Regions from separate parts of the Mesorhizobium sp. WSM1386 genome, predicted to be linked through region 2. Evidence: riboswitches for the same ligand, from Rfam matches in the RefSeq annotation. Region 2 holds a riboswitch; the other holds the start of a gene.
What was found. Region 2 has a riboswitch for S-adenosylmethionine ahead of metX (homoserine O-acetyltransferase MetX). Riboswitches for the same ligand answer to the same signal wherever they lie in the genome.
Positions count from the first base shown of each region.

Region 1: another riboswitch for S-adenosylmethionine. It lies ahead of AC0NIH_RS32390 (O-succinylhomoserine sulfhydrylase); the one in region 2 lies ahead of metX (homoserine O-acetyltransferase MetX).

Region 1 is NZ_CM148373.1:6,664,348-6,670,690, forward strand. Features, by position in the region: gene araD1 (AraD1 family protein) at 1-932, shown strand, start outside; gene AC0NIH_RS32380 (ABC transporter substrate-binding protein) at 1,128-1,901, opposite strand; gene AC0NIH_RS32385 (2'-deoxycytidine 5'-triphosphate deaminase) at 2,001-3,095, opposite strand; SAM riboswitch at 3,184-3,261, shown strand; gene AC0NIH_RS32390 (O-succinylhomoserine sulfhydrylase) at 3,317-4,507, shown strand; gene AC0NIH_RS32395 (ceramide glucosyltransferase) at 4,544-5,695, opposite strand; gene apaG (Co2+/Mg2+ efflux protein ApaG) at 5,916-6,308, shown strand.
Region 2 is NZ_CM148373.1:1,545,722-1,552,064, forward strand. Features, by position in the region: gene AC0NIH_RS07570 (ABC transporter ATP-binding protein/permease) at 1-588, shown strand, start outside; gene AC0NIH_RS07575 (DUF1194 domain-containing protein) at 673-1,476, shown strand; gene AC0NIH_RS07580 (glycosyltransferase family 2 protein) at 1,506-2,420, opposite strand; gene AC0NIH_RS07585 (DUF1330 domain-containing protein) at 2,848-3,168, shown strand; gene metW (methionine biosynthesis protein MetW) at 3,181-3,795, opposite strand; gene metX (homoserine O-acetyltransferase MetX) at 3,968-5,137, opposite strand; SAM riboswitch at 5,258-5,335, opposite strand; gene hisC (histidinol-phosphate transaminase) at 5,508-6,343, shown strand, end outside.

The DNA.
Region 1 (6,343 bases), 1.6 Mb from region 2:
GCAAGACCCGGATCATCAACGGGGCGCGCAGCGTCTATTCGCTGGCGATGGAGGCTGCCCGCACCGGCGTCGGCCTCGTCGCGCTGATCGAGCGCAAGGGACTTGGCGAGACGGTCGATATCGACGCCGCCTACAAGAAGGGGCGGCTCCTGTCGCCGATCAATCACCCCGATCCGGCGCACCTGCATCTGACCGGCACCGGGCTGACCCATCTCGGTTCGGCCGCGACGCGCGATTCCATGCACAAGAAGCTCAGCACCGACGGTGAGGAGCAGCTCACCGATTCCATGAAGATGTTCCGCATGGGCCTGGAAGGCGGCAAGCCCGCGAAAGGCCAGACCGGCGTGCAGCCGGAATGGTTCTACAAGGGCAACGGCACGATGGCCGTAGCGCCGGGTGCCGCGCTGCTGTCACCGGCCTTCGCCAAGGACGCCGGCGAGGAACCCGAGGTGGCAGGCATCTATGTCATCGGCGACGATGGTGCCCCGTTCCGCGTCGGCTTCACGCTGTCGAACGAGTTTTCCGACCACGTGACCGAGCGCGTCAACTATCTCTTCCTCGCCCATTCCAAGCTGCGCAACGCCTCCTTCGGACCCGAGATCCTGATTGGAGACCTGCCATCGGACATCCGCGGCACGTCGCGTATCGTGCGCGACGGCAAGACGCTGTGGGAAAAGCCGTTCCTGTCGGGCGAAGCGAACATGTCGCACACCATCGGCAATCTCGAACATCACCACTTCAAATACTCGGCCTTCCGTCAGCCGGGCGACGTGCATGTGCACATGTTCGGCACGGCGACGCTGTCCTTCGCCGACGGCATCAAGACCGAAGCCGGCGACGTATTCGAGATCGAGGCCGGGGATTTCGGCCTGCCGCTACGCAACCCGCTCGAGATTGAGCAGCCGGTGAAGGTGGCGGTCAGGGCGTTGTGATGGAGTGATCTCCCCCCTTGTGGGGGAGATGGCCGGCAGGCCAGAGGGGGGCGCTGTCCCGCCAGCGTCTCAATCGAAACAATTCTGTCTTCAGGCTATTCCCGGCATTTTGAAGAAAGACCGCGATCCTTCGCGCCCCCCTCTGCCCTGCCGGGCATCTCCCCCACGAGGGGGGAGATTGGCAGCCTCAATCCCTCAATAGATATCGAAGTCGAAATATTTGGCCTGGATCTTCTTGTAGGTGCCGTCGGCGACGATGGCGTCGATGGCCGCGTTGAGCTTGTCGCGCAGTGCGGTGTCTTCGAGGCGCACGGCGATGCCGGCTTGCGTCTCCGTACCCTTGACGTCTCCAATCATCTTGCAGCAGCCGTCGCTCGCCTTCTTCATCCAGTCCATCAGCACGAACTTGTCCGAGATCACAGCGTCAAGCCGGCCGTTCTGCAGGTCGGTGATCGCTTCCTCCTGGGTCGGGTAGAGCTTTGCCTCCGCGCCTGCCTTGCCATAGACATCCTGGTCATAGGTGGCCTGCGTGGTCGCAGCCTGGGCGCCGACCGTCTTGCCGGCAAGTGCTGCCGGTTCGGTGGAGGCGATGTCGCTGTCCTTCAAGGCGACCAGGGCGAGCGGCGTCGTATAATATTTGTTGGTGAAGGCGACCTGCTTCTTGCGCTCCTCGGTGATGCTCATCGAGGCGATGATGGCGTCGAACTTCTTGGCCTGCAGGGCGGGGATGATGCCATCCCAGTCCTGGGTGACGATTTCGCACTCGACCTTCATCTGCGCGCACAGCGCATTGGCGATGTCGATGTCGAAGCCGACAACCTTGCCGTCAGAGGTGATGGTGTTGAACGGCGGATAGGCGCCCTCGGTGCCGATTTTCAATTTCTCGGCAGCCTGCGCCGACAGAGAGCCGGCCGCCATCGCCAACATGGCAGCGCCTGCCGCCGACAGGATCCATTTTGAAATCTGCATTTTCTTGTTCCCCTTGAACGCCGCATCCCGGCGACCGACAAGCCAGCCAAGCATGATGTGCCAGCGCAGGCAAGTATTTTACCTGGTGGTAGTCAGAGCTCAGCCCGCAGGGCGGAAATGCTTGGACAGCTTCAGGCCCTGCGCTTGGTAGTTGGAGCCGAGATCGGTGCCGTAGAGCGCCTGCGGCCGCTTCAGCATGTGCTCGTAGACCAGCCGGCCGACGATCTGGCCATGGTCGAGGATGAACGGCACTTCGTGGCTGCGCACTTCGAGCACCGCCCGGCTGCCGGTGCCGCCGGACGCCGAATGACCGAAGCCCGGATCGAAGAAGCCGGCATAGTGGACGCGGAATTCGCCAACGAGCGGATCGAAGGGTGTCATCTCGGCGGCATAGAGAGGCGGCACGTGCACCGCTTCCTGGCTGACGAGGATGTAGAATTCGTCGGGATCGAGCACCAGTTCGCCGGCGCCGCTCTTGTGGATCGGCTCCCAGAAGTCGACGACATCCTGCGCGGCGCGCTTGTCCACGTCGACGAGACCGGTGTGATGCTTGCCGCGATAGCCGACCAGGCCATCCTTGTCGCCGTTGAGGTCGATCGACAGTGCGATGCCGCCGCCGGAAATGTTCGGTGGTTCGGTGGCGACCAGCATCTCGGCACGGTGCAGTTCATGCAATTCGGCTTCCGAGAGCAGTGCGTTGCCGGTGCGGAAGCGTATCTGCGACAGGCGCGAACCGGTGCGCGCGACGATCGGGAAGGTGCGCGGGCTGACTTCCAGATAGAGCGGACCGTTGTAGCCGGCGGCGATCTTGTCGAACTCGTGGCCGCGGTCGGTCATGACGCGGGTGAAGATATCGAGCCGGCCGGTCGAGCTCTTCGGGTTGGCCGAGGCCGAAATCTCCGCCGGCAGCGCCAGGCTTTCGAGCAGCGGCACGATGTAGACGCAGCCGGTTTCCAGCACAGCGCCTTCGGCAAGATTGATCTCGTGCAGCTTCAGGCGATCGAGCTTTTCCGAAACCGTGTGGTTGGGGCCGGGCAGGAAGGAGGCTCGCACCCGCCAGGCCTTGTCCCCGAGCCTGAGATCGAGGCTCGCCGGCTGGATCTGGTCGGCATCGAGCGCGCGCGCCGACTTCAGCGCGCCGGACTGGAACAGCGCCGATATGTCCTGATCGGGAAGAATGCCTGTCTGCCGCAAGGCTGCGCTCCTGGCCGACGATTTTCTTGTCGCACAAACCTCTTAATGAAGCCGGCAATTGACGCAAGCGTGGGACGGGTCTAAAGGGTCGTTATCCCGTGGTGATTTGGCCGGTCGGCTTGCAGCCACGTTAAACAAGTCGCTAAAGGACCGTTGGCCGCAAGGCCGTATGGACCGGTTGCGACTTTCGCGGCCGGTTTTTTTGTGTCTGGAACAAAGCAATGAGCAACAAGAAGCGCGACTGGAAGCCACAGACAGCCCTCGTCCACGGCGGAACCCTGCGTTCCCAATTCGGCGAGACGTCGGAAGCAATGTACCTCACCCAGGGCTATGTCTACGAGACGGCGCAGGCGGCGGAGGCCCGTTTCAAGGGCGAGGAACCAGGCTTCATCTATTCGCGCTACGCCAATCCGACCGTCGACATGTTCGAAAAGCGCATGTGCGCGCTGGAGGGTGCCGAGGATGCGCGCGCCACGGCTTCGGGCATGGCGGCGGTGACGGCGGCACTCTTGTGCAGCGTCAAGGCCGGCGACCATATCGTGGCGGCGCGCGCGCTGTTCGGCTCCTGCCGCTGGGTGGTCGAGACGCTGGCGCCGCGCTACGGCATCGAGGCGACGCTGGTCGATGGCACCGATATCGCCAACTGGGAAAAGGCGGTGAGGCCCAACACCAAGCTGTTCTTCCTGGAAAGCCCGACCAACCCAACGCTGGAAGTGGTCGACATCGCCGCCGTCGCATCGCTGGCCAATTCAATCGGTGCGCGGCTCGTCGTCGACAATGTCTTCGCCACGCCGCTGCAGCAGAAGCCGCTGCAGCTCGGCGCCCACATTGTCGTCTATTCGGCCACCAAGCACATTGACGGCCAGGGCCGTTGTCTCGGCGGCGTCATCCTTTCGGACAAGAAGTGGATCGACGAGAACCTGCACGACTATTTCCGCCACACCGGCCCCAGCCTGTCGCCGTTCAATGCCTGGACGCTGCTGAAGGGACTGGAGACGCTGCCGGTGCGCGTGCGCCAGCAGACGGAAAGCGCCGGCAGGATCGCCGATTTCCTGGCCGAGCAGCCACAGATCGCCCGCGTCATCTATCCCGGCCGTGCCGACCACCCGCAGGCTGATATCGTCAAGAAGCAGATGTCGGGCGGCTCGACGCTGATCTGCCTCGACGTCAAGGGTGGCAAGCAGGCGGCCTTCGCCTTGCAGAATGCGCTGGACATCGTTCTGATCTCGAACAATCTCGGCGATGCCAAGAGCCTGATCACCCATCCAGCGACGACGACGCATAAGAATTTGAGCGACGAGGCGCGCGCCGAACTCGGCATCGGGCCAGGTACGCTCAGGCTGTCGGTCGGCCTGGAGGATACCGACGACCTTCTGGAAGACATCGCGCAGGCGTTGAGGGCAGCCAAATAGGGAAGACCGCCAAGCAGGTCAGTCGAACGGGCGCTATCAAGCGCTTGACGGCGTCTCCTCCAGTTCGGCCGCCTTGGTGCGGATGGTCATCGCGTTGCCGCGCCAGTCGACGGCGCCGCCGAGCCAGCCGCGCGTCCACATCGCCGGCAGGATCAGGTCGCGCACCATGATCGCCGCGACCATGCGCGGCGACAGGTACCAGCCCTTGGACCAGGCCAGGGCGCATTCCGGAAGATAGAAGGCCGCCAACACGGCAAGCGCGGTTGCCCAGAGGCTGAAGCCGGCGCCTGCCGCCGCGACCAGCGCAAGCGCCAGCGGCACCACAGCACCAGTGAGGATTTCGGGCGCGAAGAACAGCGGGAAGGTGACGCGGCGCAGGCGCGCCCAGCGGGCCTGGCGCGACCAGATCTCGCCAAGCGTGCGCCGGCCGAGCGGCTGCTCGAAGGGCGAAGCGACGAGATTGACGCGCAGGCCGAGGCCGTTCACCAGCTTGGTCGCGGCGGCGTCCTCGGCGATCTCGGCCGCCAACGCGCGAATGCCGCCGCTGGCATCCAGCATCGGCTTGTTCCACAGCATGCTCTTGCCCTGGGCGAAGCCGAGGCCGAGCGCCTCGCCGGCATATTGCCAGCGGGCCTGCAGCGTGTTGAGAAAGGCGCATTCGACCTCGGCCCAAAAACCGTCGGGACGCGAGCCGATCGGCGTCGAGCAGACAAGGCCGGTATCCGCCCGCCACGCCGCCATCAAATGCTGGATGTAGTCCCTGGGCATCAGCACGTTGGAGTCTGTAAGAACGACCCAGTTGTGGCGCGCCGCTTCCCAGCCCTTGACGCAGTTGTTGAGTTTGGGATTGGCGCTGATGCGGTCGTCGCCGATCAACAGCCGAGCCGGCACTTTGGGAAACCGGGCAATTGCCCTGTTTATCAGTTTGACGACCGGATCGTCGGCATGGGCGACGCAGAAGATCAGCTCGTAGCGCGGCCAGTCGAGCGAGAAGGCGCGCTCCAGTGTCTCGTGCGTGAACGGCTCGACACCACGCGATGGCACGACAATCGACACTGGCTGTGATTTGCCGCCCGGCGGGGCGATCGTGGTTTGCCGTTTCAGCTGCGAAGCGGCAAGCGAAATGCTGGCGGCATTTGAGAGAATGAGAGCAGTCGAAAGCGAGGCGGCTATGAGAGTGAGTTCCATCGAGATCTGGTCACTCCAGAAAAGACGGCCGGCTTTGTGGCCGTTTTCAACAGTTCGACAGAGCGTCGAGTCGCCCGCTTGGCGCACACCACCATTGTCCTGTGTCACTTAAATGACATTCTTTGCCGGCACCTGCCTTTCAAGGCCGGGCGCGACAAGACGCGCATGTTGACCTGCCCGCCGGGAGCGCCGAAATTACCGGATCAGTTTGGAGCCGTTTATGTATAGCGCCGTCACGCGCAACATCGAAGTGCAGGTCAGGCCGTTCTATCTCGAGGATCGCTCGGATCCTTCGGAGAACCGCTATGTCTGGGGCTATCAGATAACGATCGACAACCAGTCGGACGAGTTCGTGCAGCTTCTGTCGCGTTATTGGCATATCACCGACGGCACCGGCCGGGTCGAGGAAGTGAGTGGGCCGGGCGTCGTCGGTGACCAGCCTGAACTCAATCCCGGCGACAGCTATCAGTATACGTCCGGCTGCCCGCTCTCGACCCCGTCAGGGATCATGGTCGGCCGCTACACGATGCGCAACAAGCGCGGCGAGACCTTCGACATCGCCATTCCGGCATTTTCACTCGACCTGCCAGGAACGCGGCGGACGGTGAATTAGCGGCTTTCTCCCCGTTCCATGGAGAGAAAGCCGGT
Region 2 (6,343 bases):
ATCATGATCACCGGCGAACCGGGCGCGGGCAAGACGCTGTTCTTCCGCGCCATTGCCGGGCTTTGGCCCTGGGGCAGCGGAAAGATCGGCCTGCCGGCTGGAGAAACCCTCATCTTCGTGCCGCGTGTCCCGTACTTGCCGGCCGGCACGTTGCGCGAGGTGCTCAACCACGCGAACGGGCATGCGCCGGCGAGTGATGCCGAGATTTCGGCTGTATTGGCCGAGGTCGGCCTTGAACGGCTGTCGGGGTCGCTCGACCGCGTCGGGCGCTGGGACCATGAGCTGGGCGATGACGAACAGCGCTTGCTGGGCGTCGCCAGGCTCGCCTTACGGCAGCCGAAATGGGTGATCATCGACGAAGCGATGGACGCGTTCGACGGTCCGTCGCTGCGGCGGGTGCTGGCAATGCTGGAAAAGCACCTGAAGGGAGCCGCGATCATCAACATCGGGCGCGGCCAGCACAATAACCAATTCTTTCCGCGCGGCCTGACGATCGTCAAGGATCCCGACGCGCCGGCGCTGAAACCGGTCCGTGTCAGGGCCGGCGCGATCGAACCGCCGCCGGCAGCGGCTCATCGCAAAAAATAGGCGTTTTCTCCGGTTGCGAGCGCAAACCTTATTTTGCCGTGATCGCAATGGAAGATTTCCTGCAGAAACAACCTGGCATTGGCCATGCTTGATGCGCTGCGCCTGCTTGCTTGCCTTGCCTGCGCCCAGGCAACTCCCGTCGGCTCGCCACCTGAGGCATCGGCCGTCGACGTCGAGTTGGTGCTGGCGGTCGACATCTCCTTGTCGATGGACGAGACGGAGTTCGCCCTGCAACGCGCCGGCTATGTCGAAGCGCTGCGGCATCCCGACTTCATCCAGGCTGTCCGTTCCGGCAATACAGGCCGTGTCGCGATTGCCTATTTCGAATGGGCCGGCACGGTGCGCGATGACGCGGCCATCAGCTGGCAGGTCATCGACAGCGCCGAGAGCGCCAACCGCTTTGCCGACAAGGTCGCGGCGCGCCCGTTCCGGAGTTTTCGCGGCACCTCGATTTCGACCGCGCTTGCCTTCGGCGCCGGGCTGTTCGACAGGACGGATTTCGCCGGCGAACGCAGCGTCATCGACATATCGGGCGACGGTCCCAACAATATCGGGCCGCCGGTCACCGCCACGCGCGATGCGGCCATTGCCAAGGGCATAATCATCAACGGTCTGCCGATCCTGATCAAGCCGTCGCCGACCTTCAGCCATCTCGACCAGTATTATGCGCAGTGCGTGACCGGCGGGCCCGGTTCCTTCGTGCTGCCGATTTATGCGTCCGCGGAGTTCTCGACGGCGATCCGGCGCAAGCTGATCCTCGAAGTGAGCGGCATTCAGGACAAGGCCAAGGTCACCCCCATCGAGACGGATGCGCCGATCGACTGCCTGCAAGGCGAGCGGGACAGGCGGTTCCTGTCAGATCCGTATTTCCCGGAACTCGACCGGTAAATCGTCGGCCGCGCCGGCGCTGCGGCAAACTAGTCGCGAACTTCATCGTAGAGATCGCGACGCCAACGCCGGCCATGGACGTAGCCATTGATCAGTTCCGGCAATGAATAGCCAAGCGCTTCCGACGAGCGGTTAGCCATGTAGCCTGCGAAGGCCTCAGGTATCCGGCCTTTGAGAAGATCGGCGATGATCTGCCGCGTGATCATGAAGGGCGGGACGTGAGGGTAGCAGCGTGCGATATGCGGATGTTTGCCCATCAGGTCCGCATAGGCTTCGACGTAACCCGCCCTGCGGCCAGAAATCGAATTCTGCGAACTGTGCTTCGTCCAGTCGATATCCCTGGACAATTGCGCGCCGAAGCGTCTTGCCAGGCGCAGCAACAATTCCCGATCCTGCATCCGGGTGATGTCGCTGTCGTAGCCGCCGATCGCCAGCAAGGCGTCGCGACGGGCCGTTATCGCGGACCCGGCGACGAAGGCCGTTTGTGCCACCACCGCTCGCTCCAGCATCGATGGGCTCAGAAAGGCAGTACGGTTGACGCTGTTGGTGGCTCGGTTTCCCTTCATTGAAACGTATGAAGAGAGCAGCACCTGAAGCGCCGGATTGTCATCAAACCATTTCAAGGTCCGTTCGACCCGATGCGGCAAGTAGACGTCGTCCGAATCAAGGAAGGTCACCACCGGCGCCCGCGCCCGCTCGATGCCGGCATTCCTGGCGGCGTTGGCGCCCCGCCATTTCGCGCCGACATAGATCAGCCGTGGGTCGCGAATACGGGCCAGCGCCGCCTCCGTACCGTCGGTGGAGCCGTCGTCGACGACGATATGCTCTAGCCTCGGCATGCTCTGGGAAAGCACGCTTTCGACGGCGCGCAACACCTTGTCGCGTCGGTTGTGGGTCGGCGTGATGACCGTGATGAGGGGAGAGCGTTCCGTTTTCGCGGTCATGGCGCGTTAGCCGCTTCCAGCGCAAATGTGCCCTTCCTGTCCGGTCTATCGATCTTCAGGATGGTCGAATGAATCGGACTTCCCCCTCCGTGCTCCTCGGTGGTGTTCGGCGTGAAGTTATAAAAAACAGCCACTCCTGTCACGCGTCGTGCAACGGTTCAATCCCGCGCGAGACGACGAATTGGTGCAGCGCGCAGTTCAAATGCAACACCGTCGCCCCCAGTCTTCCCGGGAATCAATCTTGCGAAGATGGCCAAACCCGGAGCGGAATTGCATGCATTCCTTTGCGTCAGACGTAATCGCATCGCCGCCGGAGCTTGGGCAGACTGTCCTAGAAACGGAGCATGATCCGAAAACCGCTTCACACTTTTCGGCATCATGCTCTAGCGAGGCCGCTGATCGGCTTCGATCCGAAGGGAGCAAGATCATGACCGCCTACGCCGTTGCCCATATGCGCCAAGCTACAATGGGTCCGCAGATTGTCGAATATCTGCACAAGATCGATGCCACGCTGGAGCCCTTCGGCGGCCGGTTCCTGGTCCATGGCGGCGATGTCGAGGTGATCGAGAACGACTGGCAAGGCCACCTCATCGTCATCGAATTCCCCGACAGGGAGCATGTGCGCGGTTGGTACAATTCGCCGGCCTATCAGGCGATCCTTGCCCTGCGGACCGACAATTCGCAATCCGACGTCGTCTTCGTCGATGGTGTCGAACATCCGCACAAGGCCATCGATGTCCTGGAATAGATGCGTGGTGCCTTATCGTTTCAGCAGGAACACTGCCTGCTGGCCGAAGAAGTTCCAAAACCACCAGGGCATCGACAGGGCGATCTTCTGACCGTTGGCGTCGAGCGCGGTTGCCTTTTCCACCGTAGCGCCAAGCTCCTCGCACAGATTGACGAAGTCGCGGATAGTGCAGAAGTGGATGTTGGGCGTGTCGTACCAGGAATAGGGCAGGTCCGAGGTCACCGGCATGCGGCCCTTGACGAACAGCGACAGCCGCACCCGCCAGTGGCCAAAATTGGGGAAGGACACGATCGCCCGGTTGCCGATCCGGAGCAATTCGTCGAGCACCAGCTTCGGGTTGCGGGTGGCCTGCAAGGTCTGCGACAGGACGACGAAGTCAAAACCCTTGTCGGGATAGAATTCGAGATCCTTGTCGGCATCGCCCTGGATGACCGAGAGGCCGCGTGCCACGCATTCGTTGACGCCACGCTGCGACAACTCAAGACCGCGGCCGTCGACCTGCTTGGTGTCCTGCAGCAGTTCGAGCAGCGAGCCGTCGCCCGAACCGACGTCGAGCACCCGCGATTGCGGCGGGATCAGGTTGGCGACGACCTCGAGGTCGACGCGCTGGTTGCCGTTGACGCTCATGATGTCGCCCCTTGCCTGGCGCATGATCCTGATCCGAAAAGTCTGCAACTTTTCGGGGTCACGCGCTGACGCCTGGCGCATGATCCCGATCCGAACAGTCTGCAACTGTTCGGGGTCATGCGCTGACGCCTGGCGCATGATCCCGATCCGAACAGTCTACAACTGTTCGGGGTCATGCGCTGAGCCCTCTCGCCCTTGCCGCCGAGCCGATGAAGCCGTTGATGGCGGCGAACAGTTCCGGTTCGTCGAGCAGGAAGGCGTCGTGGCCGCGATCGGTCTCGATCTCGACGAAGGACACCGAGGCGCCGGCGGCGTTGAGCGCATGCACGATGGAGCGGCTCTCCTCGGTCGGAAACAGCCAGTCGCTGGTGAAGGACACCAGGCAGAACCGGGTCTTGGTGCCGGCAAAAGCGTCCGCCAACCGGCCGCCATGGTCGGCGGCGAGGTCGAAATAGTCCATCGACCGCGTCATGTAGAGATAGGAATTGGCATCGAAGCGGTCGACGAAGGTCATGCCCTGGTGTCGCAGATAGCTCTCGATCTGGAAGTCGGCGTCGAAGCCGAAGGTCAGCGCTTCGCGATCCTGCAGGTTGCGACCGAATTTCCGGTGCAGGGCGGCTTCCGACAGATAGGTGATGTGGGCGGCCATGCGCGCCACCGCCAGGCCCTTTTCCGGGCGCTTGCCGTGCTCGAAATATTTGCCGCCATGCCAGTCCGGGTCGGCCATGACGGCTTGCCGGCCGACCTCGTGGAAGGCGATGTTCTGCGAGGAATGGCGCGCGCCAGTGGCGATCGGCAGCGCCGAGAAGACGCGCTCGGGATAGCTCGATGCCCATTCCAGCACCTGCATGCCGCCCATCGAGCCGCCAAGCACGCAGAACAGCTTCTCGATGCCGAAATGGTCGATCAGCATCTGCTGCGCCCGCACCATGTCGCGGATGGTGATGATCGGCAGGTCGAGCCCATAGGGCTTGCCAGTGGCGGGGTTGGTCGAGGCCGGGCCGGTCGAACCCAGGCAGCCGCCGATGACATTGGAGCAGATGACGAAGAAACGGTTGGTGTCGATGATCCGGCCCGGGCCGATCAGGACTTCCCACCAGCCCGGCTTGCCGGTCACCGGATTGGTGCTGGCGACATGCTGGTCGCCGGTCAGCGCATGGCAGACGAGGATGGCGTTGGAGCGAGCATCATTCAGCGTGCCATAGGTCTGGTAAGCGATCTGGAACGGCGACAGCAGCGTGCCGGCGTCGAGCTTGAGCGGCTTGTCGGACCCGAAACGCAACACCGGGCTCGACGGCGTGTCGAACTCGTTGTTAGTCTTTCCTGCGCGCAGAGCGGCCATCAATTCTCTCTTGTTGCACCGTGCTTTTCTCGGAAATCGCTGCCGATCTCCGCGTCGCCGATGCGTTCGTCCGGCCGGCAGCGGACAACAAAAAACCGGCATTGCCTTCGCAAAGCCGGTTACGTCACGCAAACGGCCCTTTAGCGAATTGTTTAACGTGGCTGCAAGCCGACCGGCCAAATCACCACGGAACTGTCGCTGTCCTTCTAGAACTCGCCTGGCTCGCCGTCAATGCCGGTCCTGGGCCGGTCACTGGGCCGGGTGCTGGGCCGGCCGCCGGCACCAATGGCACCTCTCGACATTGCGGGCCATGGCTTGTATTTCCGCAGCGGCCTCCGGGTGGAGGCGGTTTCGACGGATTTTGCAAAAAATGAACCATACACCGGATCGGGCACGTCCAACGCCGCGCGCGGGCATCATGGACATAGATGCCTACGTGCCCGGCAAGAGCACGGCGCCGGCCGGGGTCGCCAAGGTCTACAAGCTGTCGTCGAACGAGAACCCGCTCGGTCCGTCGCCGAAGGCGATCGAGGCCGCGCGGGAGGTTGCGGGAAAGCTCGACGTCTACCCCGATGGCACGGCGAGGCGGCTGCGCGAGGCGATCGCCGAGGTGCATGGCCTCAACCCGCAGAACATCATCTGCTCCAACGGTTCCGACGAGATCCTTGGCCTGCTGGCGCAGACCTACCTCGCGCCGGGCGACGAGGCCGTGTTCACTGAACACGCCTTCATGGTCTACAAGATCTACATCCAGTCGGCAGGTGCCGCGCCGATCGCGGTCAAGGAGACCGACGAGCGCGCCGACATCGATGCGATACTGGCCGCAATTACGCCGCGCACGAAGATCGTGTTCCTCGCCAATCCGAACAATCCGACCGGCACCTATGTGCCGTTCCAGGAGGTGCGCCGGCTGCATGCCGGCCTGCCCCGCAACGTGCTTCTGGTGCTCGACGCGGCCTATGCCGAATATGTCCGCCGCAACGACTACGAAGCGGGCATCGAATTGGTCGGCAGCACCGAGAACGTGGTGATGACGCGCACCTTCTCCAAGATCGGCCTCGGCGGGGCGCGGCTCGGCTGGATGTACGGGCCGATGCACATCGTCGATGCGATCAACCGCGTGCGCGGCCCTTTCAACGTCAACGCGACGGCGATCGAGGCCGGCATCGCGGCGATCCGAGACCGTGCCCATGTCGAGCGCAGCGT